Aromatoleum aromaticum EbN1: one gene and its partners. The protein of the gene in region 2 binds, or shares a complex with, the protein of the main gene of each other region. Links are inferred from orthologs where the notes say so. Each region holds a gene or a part of one and is shown on either strand. Other genes may lie near its edges.

Region 1 (5,303 bases), 2.5 Mb from region 2 along the record:
ATGAAGAACGCCGACGCCCCGGTCGAGTGCAGGTAGCGGATCAGCCAGCCGCCCGGCACTTCGCGCATGATGTATTCGACGCTGGCGAACGCGACGGGGATGCCGGACGCGTTCAGCGAAGCATCGGGCTTGTAGTGCATGACCAGGAAGATGCCGGTCACGATCTGGATCACCAGCACCAGGAGCGCGAGCGAACCGAAGAAGTACCAGAAATTGAAGTTCTTCGGCGCGTAATATTCCGACAGGTGCGCCTTCCAGGTCGACGTGAGCGGGAAGCGCGCGTCGATCCAGTGCATCAGTTCTTGTGATTTTGTAGTCATCGCTTAGGCCTTTGCGTCGTCACCGATGAGAATCCGCGTATCCGCGAGGAACTTGTAGGGCGGAATCTCGAGATTGTCCGGCGCCGGCATGCTGCGATAGACGCGGCCGGCAAGGTCGAACAGGGAGCCGTGGCAGGGGCACAGGAAGCCGCCCGGCCAGTCGGGCCCGACGCCGCTTTCGGCACCGACCTTGAACTTGTCGCTCGGCGAACAGCCCAGGTGGGTGCAGATGCCGACCGCGACGAGGTATTCGGGGTTGATCGAACGATGCTTGTTCTGCGCGTATTCCGGCTGCATCGGTTTTTCCGAAGCCGGATCGCTCACCAGCGGCTCGGTCTTTTCCAGCGACGCGAGCATTTCGGGCGTGCGCCGCAGGATCCACACCGGTTTGCCGCGCCACTCCACCGTCATCATCTCGCCCGGCGCAAGCTTGCCGATATCCGCTTCGACCGGGGCGCCTGCCGCCTTGGCTCGATCCGACGGCGTCAAGCTGGCAACGAACGGCACCGCCGTCGCGACCACTGCAACGCCACCGACCGCCGAGGTTGCGACAAGCAGTTGCCGACGGCCACTGTCCATCTTCTGATCCACGCTCATGACATCATTCCTGAAAAGAAAGCCATTTCCGGATACAAAAAAACTGCCGGATTCTATCAAACTGGCCGCAACATAAAAAGCATAAAGCTCAAAGGTGTATTCGGATCATGTATTTAACATTGCACGCCGAGGCCCGGAACGGGGTGGCAAGGCGGCGTTTTATGCGCCGCAGCAGGCCGCTGCCGGGAATCAGAGCGGGCGCCTCTCGACGAGCGCCTGGGCGATCGTGCCGGTGTCGGTGTGCTCGAGTTCGCCGCCCACCGGTACGCCCCGCGACAGGCGACTGACCCTGATGCCGCGCGCAGCGAGCAGCTCCGCGACGATGTGGGCCGTCGCCTCGCCTTCATTCGTGAAGTTCGTCGCGAGAATCACTTCCTGCACGGTGCTGTCGGCGACGCGGGCGAGCAGCTTGTCGAACTTGAGCTCGCGCGGACCGATGCCATCGAGCGGCGACAGACGGCCCATGAGCACGTAATACAGGCCGTTGTACGCATGGGTCTGCTCGATCACCGCGAGGTCGGCCGGCATTTCGACGACGCACAGCAGCGACGCGTCGCGCTGCGGGCTCGCGCAGCGCTGGCAGATCTCGGTTTCGGTGAAAGTGTTGCAGCGTTCGCAATGACGCAGCACCGCGAGCGCATTGCCGAGCGCCCGGGCAAGGCGTTCGGCGCCACGCTGGTCGCGCTGCAAAAGATGGTAGGCCATGCGCTGCGCGGACTTCGGCCCGACTCCGGGCAGGCCGCGCAACGCGTCGATCAGCTCGTCGAGACTCGAAGGTGACATTCAGAACGGCAGCTTCATCCCGGGCGGCAGGTTGAGGCCGGACGTGAAGCCCGCCATTTTCTCCTGCGTCGTCGTTTCCACGCGGCGCACTGCGTCATTGACAGCGGCCGCGAGGAGATCCTCGAGCATTTCCTTGTCGTCCATCACCGAGTCGTCGATCGTCACCCGGCGCACGTCGTACTTGCAGGTCATCAGCACCTTGACCATTCCGGCGCCCGACTGCCCCTCGACTTCGACCGAGGCCAGCTGGTCCTGCATCTTCTTCATGTTTTCCTGCATCTGCTGGGCCTGTTTCATCAGCCCGGCAATTCCGCCTTTCATCATCGCCAGATTCTCCGCAAGAGGAATTCAAAGTGGTCTTACCGACGCTTCCACGAGGGACGCGTCGAATCGTTCGATCAGTTCACGCACGAAAGGGTCGCTCTCGAGCGCCGCCACGGCCTCGATGTGCCGCGCCCGTTTTTCTGCCTGGTCGCGCTGCGCCGGGGTTTCGCCGGCGATCGCGCCGGTCTCGATCCTGAGCCGCAGCGGAGCGCCATACTGCGCCGCAAGCGCGTCCTGCAGGCGGTCGAGGAGTCCCGGATTCATGCCCAGCAAATGGCGATGGGTTTCGGACAACCGAAGGTTCACCACACCTTCGACAAATCCGATCCATTCGCAGTGCTGCGCGAGTTCCCGCATCATTCCGCCAAGGCCCAGCACGCGCAGGATCGCATGCCATTCGCCGGCAGCGAAAGCCGATCCGATGTCGAGCCCTGTCGTGCCCGGTGACGCAACTGTGGCTTCCGGCTGCTCGGCGCGCCGCGGAACAGCACTTCCGGGGGCCGTCGCGCTTCGTGCCGGCGGCCGCTCGACCTCCGCGTCGCTTGGGCGCACGGGCGCCGGCGCGGCCGAGGAGGCAGGTTGCGGCACCGATGTTTCGCCGGCGAACGCCTCCGGCGGCAGATCTTCCCATGGAGGAACGGAGTTCGATGGTTCGATCGGACTTTCGGCGACCGCCACCGCACTGCCGGGCGTCGACAAACGCCTCCCGGCTTCGGCAATCGCGCGTTCGCGTGGCAGATGCTCCGCGGGGATTACCTTTGCCGCCGGGGATCTTGCTGCCGGCGCCGCGTCGCGCGGCGCCCCCGATGCCGTCGCCCGTGCTGTGAGGCTCGCAGCCGGCTGTGGCGACGGGGAGATGACACGCGCCCGACCCGCCCCCCCTCCGCCTGCCGCGTCGCCGGGACTGCCGAGCGCCACCGGCTGCTCGGGGCGAAATGCGTGCAGGCGCAGCAGGCTCATAGTGAAGCCCGCATAGTCGTCCGGCGCCAGCGACAGTTCGTCGCGGCCGTGGATGGCGATCTGGTAGGCGAGTTGCAGGAACTCGGCGTCGAAGGCCTCGGCATACGGCGCGAGACGTTGACGTTCCGCCTCGTCGGCGATCGCCGCCGGGGCGAACTGCACGAGCGCGATGCGGTGCAGCAGCGAGGCGAGCGCCTGCAACGCCGCGTCGAACGACAGGCTGCGCGCCTCCATGCGGTCGGCCACGGCGAGCATCCCGGCGACGTCGCCCGCAGCCAGCGCGTCGAGCACCGCGTACAGATGATCGTCGCCGACCGTACCGAGCATGTGCGAGACCTGCTCTTCCTCGACGCGCCCAGAACCGTGCGCGATCGCCTGGTCGAGCAGCGACAGCGCATCGCGCATCGAGCCGTTGGCGGCCTTGGCGAGATGGCGCAGTGCGGGCGCTTCGAAGGGCACGCCCTCGGCCTCGAGAATGCCGCCGAGATGGTCGATGATGTGCCCCGGCGGCATCTGCTTGAGGTTGAACTGCAGGCAGCGGGAGAGCACTGTCACCGGGATTTTCTGCGGATCCGTCGTCGCGAGGATGAACTTGACGTGTTCGGGAGGCTCTTCGAGCGTTTTCAGCATCGCGTTGAACGCATGCCCGGTCAGCATGTGGACTTCGTCGATCATGTAGACCTTGTAGCGCCCCTGCACCGGTGCATACACCGCCTTGTCGAGCAGCGCAGCCATGTCCTCGACGCCGCGGTTCGAAGCGGCATCCATCTCGACGTAGTCGGGAAAACGGTCCGCGTCGATCGCGCGGCAGGCCGCGCAGGTGCCGCAGGGTTCGGGCGTAACGCCGGTCTCGCAGTTCAGCGCTTTGGCGAGAATGCGCGAAATGGTCGTCTTGCCGACGCCGCGCGTGCCCGTGAACAGCCACGCGTGGTGCAGCCGACCGGTGGCGAGCGCATGGCTGAGCGCCCGGACGACGTGTTCCTGGCCGACCAGCGTCGCGAAATTCTTCGGGCGCCACTTGCGGGCGAGAACCTGATAGCTCATGGCAGGATTCTAGCAGAGCGGCCCTCGTCGCGCGGCGCCGCCGCCCCATGGACAGGGCGCACCCCGGCCTGAAACGGGCGCCGCCGGCCCCAATGAGCCGAAGGGCGTCTTCATCGGAAGACGCCCTTCGCGCGATTGTTCGGGGTGGCGAGCCTGACCCCCGGCACTTGCAGGGAACGGCTGTGGCTGCTGCCTTCCGGCCCTGACCAGGTTCACCGCGCTGCAATGCGGGGAGACCCGCCACGGCCGCAATTGTACCAGCTTACGGCGGGCAGCACCCGGCGGTTGATCTCCTCGAGGAAACTCCGCCGGCTCGGCTCCGGACATGAAAACGGCGGGTTGCCCCGCCGTCCGCACTTGCCTTTTGGCGTTACCTGGCGTTGATCAGCCCTTCAGCTCCGGGAAGTCCTCTTCGAAGAACTCCAGCGCACCGCGCACTGTCGAGGCGTCCTTGCCCTGTTCGCTCCTGCGCAGCTCGATGCGCCTGATCTTGCCCGAGATGGTCTTCGGCAGATCGGAGAACTCGATGCGGCGGATGCGCTTGTACGGTGCGAGCTTGTCGCGCGTGAAAGCGAAGATGTCCTTCGCGAGCTCCTTGCCAGCCTCGAAGCCCGGCGCGAGGATCACGTAGGCTTTCGGCACTGCGAGGCGCACCGGATCCGGACTCGGCACAACTGCCGCCTCGGCAACCGCGGGGTGCTCGATCAGCACCGATTCGAGCTCGAACGGGCTGATGCGGTAGTCCGACGCCTTGAACACGTCGTCGGCGCGGCCGACGTAGGTGATGTAGCCATCGGCGTCGATGCTCGCGACGTCCCCGGTGTGGTAGTGACCGTTGCGCATGACCTCGCTGGTCTTCTCGGCGTCACCGGCGTAGCCGAGCATCAGCCCGACCGGACGCTTCGCAAGCACCAGCGACACTTCGCCCTCTTCGGCCGGCTTGTCGTCGGCGTCGAGCAGCGCGATCGTGTAGCCGGGCAATGGCCGACCCATCGAACCGGGTTTGAGAACCTGTCCCGGCGTGTTGCCGATCTGGCACGTCGTCTCGGTCTGGCCGAAGCCGTCGCGGATCGTAATGCCCCACGCCTTTTTCACCTGGTCGATGACTTCAGGGTTGAGCGGCTCGCCGGCGCCGATCAGTTCGCGCAGGTTCGTCTTCACCGACGCGAGGTCCTGCTGGATCAGCATGCGCCACACCGTCGGAGGCGCGCACATCGTCGTGATCTCGTATTTCACCAACACGTCGAGCAGCGCGCGCGCGTTGAAGCGGTTGTA
Region 2 (5,333 bases):
CCGGCGTACGACGTCGATGTGACCGTTGCGCGCGGCGAGCATCAGCGCGTTCGACTTGTTCGGCGCCAGCGCGTTGACATCCGCCCCTTGTGCCAGCAGGCGTTCGAGGATCGCGGCACGGCCTTCGAAAGCCGCGTACATCAGCGGCGTCCAGCCGTCGTGATCGACCGGAGCGCCCGCTTCGAGGAGCAGATCGACGACGCCGTCATGGCCCTTGAGCACCGCCATCATCAACGCCGAATCGCCCGCCGCGTTGCGTTGGCCGAGCTTCGGCCGGAATTCGAGAATCGCCGCGACGGTGTCCGCGTGGCCTTCGCGCGCCGCGAGGATCAGCAGCGTATTGCCCTGTTCATCGACGGTGTTCGGATCGAGCCCGCGGTTGAGCAGCTGTACCAGCGGCCGGGTGTCGCCGAGCCGCGCGGCGTCCAGCGAATCGTCGTAGCTGCTGGCCTGGACGGGGGCACTGCCGAGCGTGAGGGCAAGCAGCGCGGCAAGGATCGTTCGCTTCATGGAATCAGGATCTCCGGGCGTGGCGGAACAGGCGAAAGAAATTCTCGGTCGTCGCCACAGCGATGCGCTCCAGCGGCTCGTTGCGCAAGCGCGCGATCTCTTCGGCGACATGCACTACCCAGGCGGGTTCGTTGGTCTTGCCACGGTGCGGCACCGGCGCGAGATACGGCGCATCGGTTTCGATCAGCAGGCGATCGAGCGGAACGTACTGCGCGACCGCCTTGAGCTCGGTCGCGTTCCTGAACGTGACGATGCCGGAGAAGGAAATGTAGAAGCCGAGGTCGAGCGCCGCTTCGGCCACTTCGCGCGTCTCCGTGAAGCAGTGCATGACACCGCCAGCCCCCGCCGCATCTTCTTCACGCATCAGGCGCAGCGTATCGGCCGCGGCGGAGCGGGTATGGACGATCAGCGGCTTGCTGCAGGCCCGCGCGGCACGAATGTGGGTGCGAAAGCGCGCCCGCTGCCATTCGGGAGCGTCCTTCTGCCAGTGGTAGTCGAGGCCTGTCTCGCCGATCGCGACCACTTTCGGGTGATCGGCGAGCGTGCCGAGTCGCGCCTCGTCAGGCTCCTCGACGTCGTCGTTGTCGGGATGCACGCCGACCGAGGCGAAGAGATTCGCATGACGCTCGGCGAGCGCCAGCACGCGCGGGAAGTCTTCGAGCTTCACGCTCACGCACAGCGCGTGGCCGACGCGATTGGCCGCCATCGTCGCGAGCACGGCGTCTTCACGCGCGGCCAGGTCGGGAAAATCGAGATGACAATGGGAATCGACGAACATGGATCGACGAACCTCGTGGAAACCGGGCGGAATCAAAGGGTGTGGGTCGGGCGACTGGAACCGAGGTGCCCGGCGAGGATCTGCTCGATGCGCCCGCGCAGCGCGCGTCCCGAATCGTCGGCACTGAAATGCACGCCTATCCCCTGCGTGCGGCCGCCCTGGGGGCCACGTGGCGTGATCCATACGACGCTCCCCGCGACCGGGTGCTTCGTCGGGTCGTCCATCAGTTGCAGCAGCATGAACACCTCGTCGCCGATCTGGTGGGGCCGCGGCGTCGGCACGAAGATGCCGCCGTTCGCGAGGAATGGCATGTAGGCGGCGTACAGCGCGGACTTCGAGTTGATGTTCAGCGACAACACGCTCGGACGTGCGGCGCTCGGTTTGTTTTCGCTCATGATCGGGGTTCCGCCAGCGCGCGCGCATAGCGCAACAGCATGTCTTCGAGCATCAGTCGGGCATTCAGCGGATGCTGTGCGACCCGGCGAATCCGGGCGAATTCATTGTAGCAGTTCAGCACTGCGGCCACGTTGGAGCGCTGCGCCAGCGCGCGCACCACCTCTTCCTCGCGGGGAAAGAACCGTACGCGGCCGCCGAGGCGCAGCGAAGCAAGATCGGTGACCCAGCGCTGCATCCATTCGACCAGCTGCACGATACCGAAACCGGCTGCGAGCGCTTCCTTCGATTTCAGCCAGGCTTCCCACTGACCCGCAAGCTGGAGCGGATCGGTTGCGGGCAACTGCGCCACGTCGCGCACGAAACGGGCAAGCAGCGCGCCGGCGCCCTGCCCGGCCAACCGCTGCGCTGCAAGCGGCATGCCGCCGGTCAGGGCGAGGAGGTCCGCCGCCGGGGCTTCCTGCGTGCCGAGCCACTGCCCGACCACGTCCGTCGCCGGCTGCGAAAAGCTCCACTGCTGGCAGCGGCTGCGGATCGTCGGCAGCAGGCGGCGCGGAGCCGAGGACACGAGCACGAACAGGCACCCGGCGGGAGGCTCTTCGAGCAGCTTCAGTAGCGCGTTGGCGGTATATGGGTTCATTGCCTCGGCCGGATCGACGACGATGACGCGTCGACCGCTCTGGTGCCCGGTCACCGACAGCGATTGCTGCAGGTCGCGGATCTGCTCGATGACGATCTGCGTGGACTTCTTCTTTGCCGACCCGATGTCGCGTTCCCCGCCTTCCCTGCTCTCGTCGCCGTTGCCCGCTTCCATGTCGGCAGCCGGCACGATCATGAAGAGATCGGGGTGGTTGCCCGAGCGGCGCAGTTGGCAAGTCGTGCACCGGTCGCAGGCGCAGCCGTCCGGGCGAGGCGTCGCACACAGCAGCCGCGCCGCCAGCGCGTCGGCGAGATCGCGCTTGCCGAGTCCCGCCGGCCCGACGAACAGCAGCGCGTGCGGCAGGCGTTCACCGAGCGCGACGAGCCGCTGCCAGGTTTCCTGCAGCCACGGGTGGATCATCGCAGGCAACACTCCTCGACGATCGCCTCGACCTCGGCGCGGATCGATTCGGCCGTACCTCCGGCATCGATGATCCGGATCCGCCCGGGCGCCATACGCGCCCGTTCGAGGTACGCGGCGCGCACCCGCTCGAAGAAATCGCGCTGCTCGCGCTCGAAGCGGTCGGGTTCTGCGCCGCCTTTTGCGAGCCGTGCAGCGGCGACCTCCGGTGGCAGATCGAAGACGAGCGTCAGGTCGGGCTGGAAGCCCGGATGCACCCACGCTTCGAGCGCTGCGAACTTCGCCGGGTCGAGGCCGCGCCCGCCCACCTGGTACGCATAGGTGGCATCCGAAAAGCGGTCCGACACGACCCATCGCCCGGCCGCGAGTGCCGGCAGGATGCGCGCGGCGAGATGCTCGCGGCGCGCGGCGAACATCAGCAGCGCTTCGGTCTCGAGATGCATCGGCTCGTGCAGGAGCAGCTCGCGCAAGCGCTCGCCGAGCGCCGTGCCGCCGGGTTCACGGGTCTGTTCGACGCACAGGCCGCGTGCCTCGAGCAGCGCGACGACGGCCGCGATCTGGCTGCTCTTGCCCGCCCCGTCTATGCCTTCGAACGTGATGAAACGTGCCTGCGCCTGCGATCCGCTCAACTTCCCGTTCTCCGCTGGTATTGACTCACGGCCTTGTTATGGTCGTTCAGATTCGTCGAAAACTCGCTCGTGCCGTCACCGCGAGAGACGAAATAGAGGTAATCGGTCGTCGGCGGCCTGACCGCGGCCAGCAGCGCGTCGAGTCCCGGCATCGCGATCGGGGTCGGCGGAAGCCCGGTGCGCGTATAGGTGTTGTAGGCGTGGTCGGTTTCGAGGTCGCGCTTGCGCAGATTCCCGTCGAACGCGTTGCCCTGGCCATAGATCACCGTCGGATCGGTCTGCAAACGCATGCCGCTGCGCAGGCGGTTCACGAACACCGATGCAATGAGCGTGCGATCTTCCGCGCGACCTGTTTCCTTCTCGACGATCGAGGCGAGGATCAGCGCTTCGTACGGCGACGCGAGAGGCAGATCGGGGTTTCGCGTCTCCCACGCCTGCGCGAGCCGCTCGTGCATCGCCCGATACGTGCGGGCGAGCAGCGCCAGCGCGCTCGACTGTTTGTCGAAAAGATAGGTATCGGGAAAGAACAGCCCTTCGGGATGGGACTCCGTCGCGCCGATGCGCTGCAGGATCTCCGCCTCCGACAGGCCCACGGTATCCTGTATCAGTTCGGGGCTTGCTTCGAGCGCGGCCCGTACCTGGCGGAAATTCCAGCCCTCGACGAGGCGCAGTTGAGCCTGCGACACGTCACCGCTAGACAGCTTGAGGATCAGCAGCCACGGCGTGACCCCGGTGTGGACCTCGTAGCTGCCCGCCAGAATGCGGTCGGCCTTGCCCGTGAGCCGCGCGACCCAGTACAGCACGCGCGGATCGACATCGACACCGGCACCGGCGATCGCCGCAGCCGTCTCGCGCATCGTAAACCCGCGCTGCACCGTGAAGTCGACGACCGGCCGGGCGAGCGGCAGCGGACGCGTGACATACCACCACGCGGCGGCGAGACTCGCTGCAGCGCCGAGTGCGACGACGAGAAACAATCGGAGGAGCAGCGACTTCATGCGATAGCGAAATAATTGGACTTCAGCGTGTCGGAGGCGATGCGCCGGCGACCGCTGGCGGCGGACGGACCCTATAATACTTCATCGCATTCTTCGACTCCGGCTTAACGACATGAATACGAATAGTACGAATACGACTTGGACCCATTCGACCTGGACCGATTTTCTCATCGCGGAAGGCGCCACGATCGAAAGCACCGGCATCCGCTTCGATGCCCCGGACGCCGGGCTTACGCCGGCTGCCACTGTCGTCGTGCCGCTCGTCAATCTCGGGATCATCCGCAGCCGCGGTGAAGACTCCGCGCCGTTCCTGCACAACCTGTTCTCGAACGACGTCAAGAACCTCTCGGCCGAGGGCGCGCAGTGGACCAGCTTCAACTCGCCGAAAGGCAGGATGCTCGCCAGCATCCTGCTGTGGAAGGAAGCCGACGGTCACGCGCTCGTGATGTCCGCCGACCTCCTGCCAGCGCTGCTGAAGAAGCTGTCGATGTACGTGCTGCGCAGCAAGGTCAAGCTCGCCGATGACGGCGCCGAAACGGCGCTCGTGGGTGTCAGCGGCAGCGAGGCGGGCCAAGTGCTTGCGCGCGCCGGCCTCGCGGTGCCGGCCGCCGCGCCGACTCAGACGGTAACGGGAGACACGCGCTGCATTCGCCTCGACGACAACAACTTCCTCGTCGCGCTTCCCGTCGGCGAGGCTCCGCAAGCATTTGGCGCACTGCTCGCGGCGGGCGCCACGAAGGCCGGCACTGCGGCGTGGCAACTCGCGATGGTCCGCGCCGGCGTGCCTCTGATCACCGTTCCGACGCAGGAAGAATTCGTCGCGCAAATGCTCAATTATGAAATCATCGGCGGCGTCAGTTTCCAGAAAGGCTGCTACCCCGGCCAGGAGATCGTCGCGCGGACGCAATACCTCGGGAAGCTCAAGAAGCGCATGTACCGCGTCCGGATTGCCGATGGTGCGGAGC
Region 3 (5,280 bases), 630 kb from region 2 along the record:
CCGACGAGATAACCTGAATGGCGATTTGCGACTTCCGGAGTGCAGGGCTCGATGCGTTTCCGGCCGGCTTGCCGTGCAAGTTCCTTCGTCGATACTTTTCGGTCGCCGTGCATCAATACGATCAACGGCGCGCCGCTTTCATCTTCCATTACCAGCGTCTTGACGATCGCATGTTCGTCGACGTCCAGTTCCCGGGCGGACACTTTTGTTCCGCCATGAGGTTCGTAGGCGTAGGAATGCGTGGTATAGGCCACGCGATGCTGCTTCAGGAAACGGGTGGCCGGCGTTTCCGGCGCGTGATGTTCGGTTCTGCTCACTGGTTTGCCTCGAAAGCGAGAAGCCAGTGCTTTGCGTCGATCAGGTAGCCTCCGGAGGCGCCGGCAAATCCGCCGATGCCGGTCGCGGACACGACGCGATGGCAGGGAATCACGAGGGGAAACGGGTTTGCCCGGCAGGCCTGGCCGACCGCTCGGGCGGCGCTGGCGAGCGCCTTCGAAAGATGTGCGTACTGCCGCGTCTCGCCGCGCGGGATTGCCGCGATCGCGTCCCATACTCGCCGCTGAAACAACGTGCCACGTGTCGCCAGGGGCAGGTCGAAGGGACGATCCGGGTCTTCCAGCCACGCATGGATCTGGATCACCGCGCGCTCGGCGAGTGCACAGTCAGGCGGTATTGCACGAGTGCCCGGGGGAAGGAAGACGAGCTCGTGAATGACGTTTCCCGCAACCCGGATGCCGAACGCGCCGAACGGCACGGCCAGGATTGCGGCGAAAGGGTCGCCGGATGAAGCGGTCGGGGGGAGGTTCATGGTCCGCGATGCAGTGTCGAGAGAGATTCAGGACCCGCGAGGCGGCCGCAGGCTTCCGGTTGTCGGGATCCTCGCCCGTGACGACGAGACGAGGTGCTCCCCGAGCGGTCGCAGGCGGCAGCCCTTCGGGACGCGCGCGCTGAAGGCGAGACGCGGCAGCTGGCCTTTTTAGCCGCGGATTTCTCCGTTGCCGAAGACGATCCATTTCTGGCTCGTCAGCCCATCGAGTCCCACCGGGCCGCGGGCGTGGATCTTGTCCGTCGAGATGCCGATTTCCGCCCCGAGGCCGTATTCGAAGCCGTCGGCGAAGCGCGTCGAAGCATTGACCATCACCGAGGACGAGTCCACCTCGCGCAGGAAGCGCATCGCGCTGGTGTAGTTTTCGGTGACGATCGCTTCGGTATGCCCTGAGCTGTAGGTGTTGATGTGCGCGATGGCCTCGTCGAGGTCGGCGACCACTTTCACCGCAATGACGGGCGCGAGATATTCCTCCGACCAGTCCTGCTCGCTCGCGGCGCGCAACTTGTCCGCAGCGATCCCGGCTGCGCGCAGGATTGCCAGCGATTGCTCGCAACCACGCATCTCGACGCCTTTCGTCGCGAGCATCCGGCCGATTTCCGGCAGCAGGCGCGGCGCGACCTCACGGGCGACGAGCAGTGATTCCGCCGTGTTGCAGGTGCCGTAGCGCTGCGTCTTGGCGTTTTCGACGATCGGCACGACTTTCGCCACATCGGCATCGCGGTCGATATAGACGTGGCAGTTGCCGTCGAGGTGCTTGATGACCGGCACCCGCGCTTCCTTCGAAATGCGTTCGATCAGGCCTTTGCCGCCGCGGGGAACGATGACGTCGACGAACTCGGGCATCGTGATGAGGTGGCCGACCGCGGCACGGTCGGTGGTCTCGACGACCTGCACCGAAGTTTCCGGCAACCCGGCAGCAGCGAGTCCTGTCCTGACGCACTGCGCGATCGCCTGGTTGCAGTGCAGCGCCTCCTTGCCGCCACGCAGGATCGCGGCGTTGCCGGACTTGAGGCACAGCGCCGCGGCGTCGGCGGTGACGTTGGGGCGCGCTTCGTAGATGATGCCGATGACACCGAGCGGCACGCGCATCTTGCCGACCTGGATGCCCGATGGGCGACGCTTGACATCGGTGATCTCGCCGATCGGGTCGGGCAGTCCTGCGACCTGTTCGAGCCCTTCGGCCATCGCCTCGATGCCCTTGGCGGTCAGGGTGAGGCGATCGATCAGCGCCGCTTCGAGTCCCGCGGCGCGCGCCTCGTCGAGGTCGCGTGCGTTCGCCGCGAGCAGTTCCCCGGTCTGTTCCCGAATGGCCGCGGCCATCGCGACGAGTGCGGCGTTCTTGTCTGCCGTCGAAGCGGTCGCGAGCACGCGCGAGGCGGCACGTGCCTGGCGGCCCAGAGTCTGCATGTAGTCGTGGATGTCCATCGGATTCTCGATGTTGCCGTGCAAAAGAAGATTAAAGCATCGATCGACCGGCACCCGCCAGTGTGCGCGCCTGCAGGGAGGTGAGCGGACCGGTCAGCGTCGCGCGAGTCGCATAGCCAGCTGCAGGAATTCGTCCCACACATCGCCTGGAGCGAGCCCCTTGATGATGCGGTCGATCTTCGCCGCGTGCAGCAATGCTGCGCGAAGCGTGCCGGTTCGAACCCGCCCCAGCGCGCTGCTTAGCGCGTACTTGCGCCGTTCGTCGAAGATTCGTTCCGCCTTGAACAGCGTTGCAAGCGGCTGGCCAGCCGTTTTTCCGGCGCACAGCTTGGCCAGCATCCTGATTTCGTTCGCGAGTGCCCACAGCACCAGCGGCGGTGCGGCGCCTTCGCCCTGCAGCCCTTCGAGGAGACGCGTGCACCGCACGGGATCGCCTTCGACGAGCGCGTCGCGCAGCTTGGCAATGTCGTAGCGGGCGACGTTCAGCACCGCATTCTGGACATCCTCGAGGCTGAGGCTTCCTTCCGCATGGAGCAGGCCGAGCTTGAGTATTTCCTGGTGCGCGGCGAGCAGATTGCCTTCGACGTGTTCGGCGATGAAAGCGAGCGCCTCCGGGCTTGCCGTCTGCTTTTGCCGCGCCAGCCGGACCGCGATCCATTCTCCAAGGCGTTCGCGTTCCGGTGCGTTGAGTTCGACCGTCACGCCGAGTTGCGACAAGGCGGTGAACCACGCAGTCTTGCGCGTCGCCCAGTCGACTTCGGGCAGCGTGATCAGCGTCACGATACCGCTGGGGAGGCTGCGCGCATAACGCTGAAGGGCGTCGCCGCCGTCGCGTCCGGGTTTCCCGCCGGGAATGCGCAGGTCGATCAGCTTCGAGCCGCCGAACAACGACAGATTCCCTGCAGCGGCGCTCAGGCTTTCCCACCGGAAACCCTGACCGACGACCAGCGTTTCACGTTCGTCGAAGCCTTGGCGGCGCGCCGCGGCGCGCACCAGATCGGCAGCTTCGAGCACCAGCAGCGGCTCGTTGCCGTGCAGCAGGTAGAGCGGGGCGAGCGGCTTTGCCAGATGTGCGGAAAGCTGTTCGGGACGCAGGTTCACGGCTTCGCGGCTGCCAGGCGGCGCATCAACTGGTCGATGAGGTCGATCTGCATGTCGCGGAACAGCAGGGCTTCTTCCTGTTCCTTGGCGAGGATCTGGGCGTCGTCGAAGTTGTATTCGCGCCGCGCGGAAATCGTCGTCACGGGAATCCATTCGTTGCCGTTGCGGCCGACGAGCCGGAAACTCATGAGGCGCTGGAGCTGATACTCGCGCACCTTGCCTCCTCCGGTGAGCGTGAGGATCTCGCGCTCGGTCTGATCGCGCAGGATTTCGAGCCTGACCTCGGCTTTTGCCGGGTCGTCCGTGATCGTCGTGTTGCCGTTTGCGACGATGCGGCGATGCAGCGCCGCGCCGAGGTCTGACTGCCTGCTGACGCCGAGGTAAATGCTGGAAAACGCGAGCGGCTGCGGGCCGCGCAACTTGAATCCGCAGCCGCCGAGCAGCGCAGCGGCCGCCAGTGTGCCGAACCCCAGGACCAGGCGGCGACGGGTAGGGGCGGACTTCATCACCATCGCTCAGACAACGATGTTGACGAGGCGGCCGGGCACGACGACGACTTTGCGCGGCGGCTTGCCTTCCATGAATTTCTGCGCTGTTTCCGAACCGAGAGCGAGCGCTTCAATGGCGGAATTGCTTGCGCCGGCGGCGACCCGGAGGCTGCCGCGCAGCTTGCCATTGACTTGCAGCACGAGGTCGATCTCGTCCTGCCTGAGCGCGTCTTCGGAAGGTTCGGGCCAGCTCGCATGCAGCACGTCGCCGGTAAAGCCGCAGTCCTGCCACAGCGCATGCGCGACGTGCGGCGTGATCGGCGCGAGCAGGCGCAGCAGGATGTCGAGCCCTTCCTCCGCTACCTGCGCGTGGGCCGCCGCGACGTCACGCGGCGCCTTTTCGAGGGCATTGAGGATTTTCATCGCGGCCGAGACGACGGTGTTGAACTGGTGCTTGCCGAAGTCGTAATTCGCCTGCCTGAGGCAGACGTGGATCTCGCGCCGCACTGCGGCGAGCGCTTCCGGCAGTTGGACAGCGTCGAGCTGGCGATCCGCCGGCAATTGGGGACGGAACTCACTGACGAAAGCGTGCCCGAAGCTCCATACCCGGCGCAGGAAGCGGTACGCGCCTTCGACGCCGGAGTCCGACCATTCGAGCTGTTGGTCCGGCGGCGCGGCGAAGATGATGAACAGGCGCGCGGTGTCGGCGCCGTACTGATCGACGAGGGCTTGCGGGTCGACACCGTTGTTTTTCGATTTCGCCATTTTCTCGATGCCGCCAATGACGACCGGTGCGCCGTCGGCAGTGAGTTTTGCGGCGACGATGCGGCCTTTCTCGTCACGCTCGACTTCGACGTCGGCTGGATTGATCCACTGCTTCTTGCCGCCGTCGGCGTCGCGATAATAGGTTTCGGCGACGACCATGCCCTGGGTCAGCAGGTTCGTGAACGGTTCGGATACATTCACGAGACCTTCGTCGCGCATCGCGCGCGTGAAAAAGCGCGAATACAGCAGGTGCAGGATCGCGTGCTCGATGCCGCCGATGTACTGATCGACCGGCGCCCAGTAATTGACGCGCTCGTCGACCATCGCCTGACCGTTGTCCGCCGAGGCGTAGCGCAGGAAGTACCAGGACGATTCGACGAACGTGTCCATCGTGTCGGTTTCGCGTTTTGCCGGCTTGCCGCACTTCGGGCAGTCGCATTCGTAGAACCGGGGCATTTTCGCGAGCGGCGAACCGCGGCCGGTCACGGCGACGTCCTCGGGCAGCACGACCGGCAGTTGCTCGTCCGGCACCGGCACGTCGCCGCAATCGGCGCAGTGGATCATCGGGATCGGACAGCCCCAGTAGCGCTGGCGCGAGATGCCCCAGTCGCGCAGGCGGTACTGCGTGCGCTTCGCGCCGAGGCCTTTCGCGGTGAGCTCGGCAGCGATCGC

The links.
Region 1: the proteins of holB (region 2) and dnaX are in contact, whole or in part, in a cryo-EM structure (PDB 8GIZ), measured with the Escherichia coli proteins. The link is inferred for Aromatoleum aromaticum EbN1 from one-to-one orthologs.
Region 3: the proteins of holB (region 2) and holA are in contact, whole or in part, in a cryo-EM structure (PDB 8GIZ), measured with the Escherichia coli proteins. The link is inferred for Aromatoleum aromaticum EbN1 from one-to-one orthologs.

What each region holds. Positions count from the first base shown.
Region 1 is NC_006513.1:702,114-707,416, forward strand. What follows is about bases 1,539-4,508. They hold dnaX (DNA polymerase III subunit gamma/tau), read right to left. Parts: upstream 4,029-4,508; coding sequence 2,049-4,028; downstream 1,539-2,048. Other genes in these bases: recR (recombination mediator RecR), read right to left, coding at 1,539-1,700; EBN1_RS03310 (YbaB/EbfC family nucleoid-associated protein), read right to left, coding at 1,701-2,024; EBN1_RS03325 (AMP-binding protein), read right to left, coding at 4,413-4,508. Also shown: EBN1_RS03295 (cytochrome b), read right to left, coding at 1-320; petA (ubiquinol-cytochrome c reductase iron-sulfur subunit), read right to left, coding at 324-917; more of recR, read right to left, coding at 1,107-1,538; more of EBN1_RS03325, read right to left, coding at 4,509-5,303. UniProt on the Escherichia coli protein: Part of the beta sliding clamp loading complex, which hydrolyzes ATP to load the beta clamp onto primed DNA to form the DNA replication pre-initiation complex.
Region 2 is NC_006513.1:3,218,342-3,223,674, reverse strand. What follows is about bases 711-3,710. They hold holB (DNA polymerase III subunit delta'), read right to left. Parts: upstream 2,742-3,710; coding sequence 1,680-2,741; downstream 711-1,679. Other genes in these bases: mltG (endolytic transglycosylase MltG), read right to left, coding at 3,367-3,710; tmk (dTMP kinase), read right to left, coding at 2,738-3,370; EBN1_RS15315 (PilZ domain-containing protein), read right to left, coding at 1,321-1,683; EBN1_RS15320 (TatD family hydrolase), read right to left, coding at 711-1,288. Also shown: EBN1_RS15325 (ankyrin repeat domain-containing protein), read right to left, coding at 1-510; more of EBN1_RS15320, read right to left, coding at 515-710; more of mltG, read right to left, coding at 3,711-4,368; CAF17-like 4Fe-4S cluster assembly/insertion protein YgfZ, read left to right, coding at 4,481-5,333. UniProt on the Escherichia coli protein: Part of the beta sliding clamp loading complex, which hydrolyzes ATP to load the beta clamp onto primed DNA to form the DNA replication pre-initiation complex.
Region 3 is NC_006513.1:2,589,572-2,594,851, forward strand. Bases 1,352-4,298 are described here. They hold holA (DNA polymerase III subunit delta), read right to left. Parts: upstream 3,356-4,298; coding sequence 2,348-3,355; downstream 1,352-2,347. Other genes in these bases: EBN1_RS12345 (glutamate-5-semialdehyde dehydrogenase), read right to left, coding at 1,352-2,254; EBN1_RS12355 (LPS-assembly lipoprotein LptE), read right to left, coding at 3,352-3,861; leuS (leucine--tRNA ligase), read right to left, coding at 3,871-4,298. Also shown: ybaK (Cys-tRNA(Pro) deacylase), read right to left, coding at 1-317; EBN1_RS12340 (methylated-DNA--[protein]-cysteine S-methyltransferase), read right to left, coding at 314-808; more of EBN1_RS12345, read right to left, coding at 977-1,351; more of leuS, read right to left, coding at 4,299-5,280. UniProt on the Escherichia coli protein: Part of the beta sliding clamp loading complex, which hydrolyzes ATP to load the beta clamp onto primed DNA to form the DNA replication pre-initiation complex.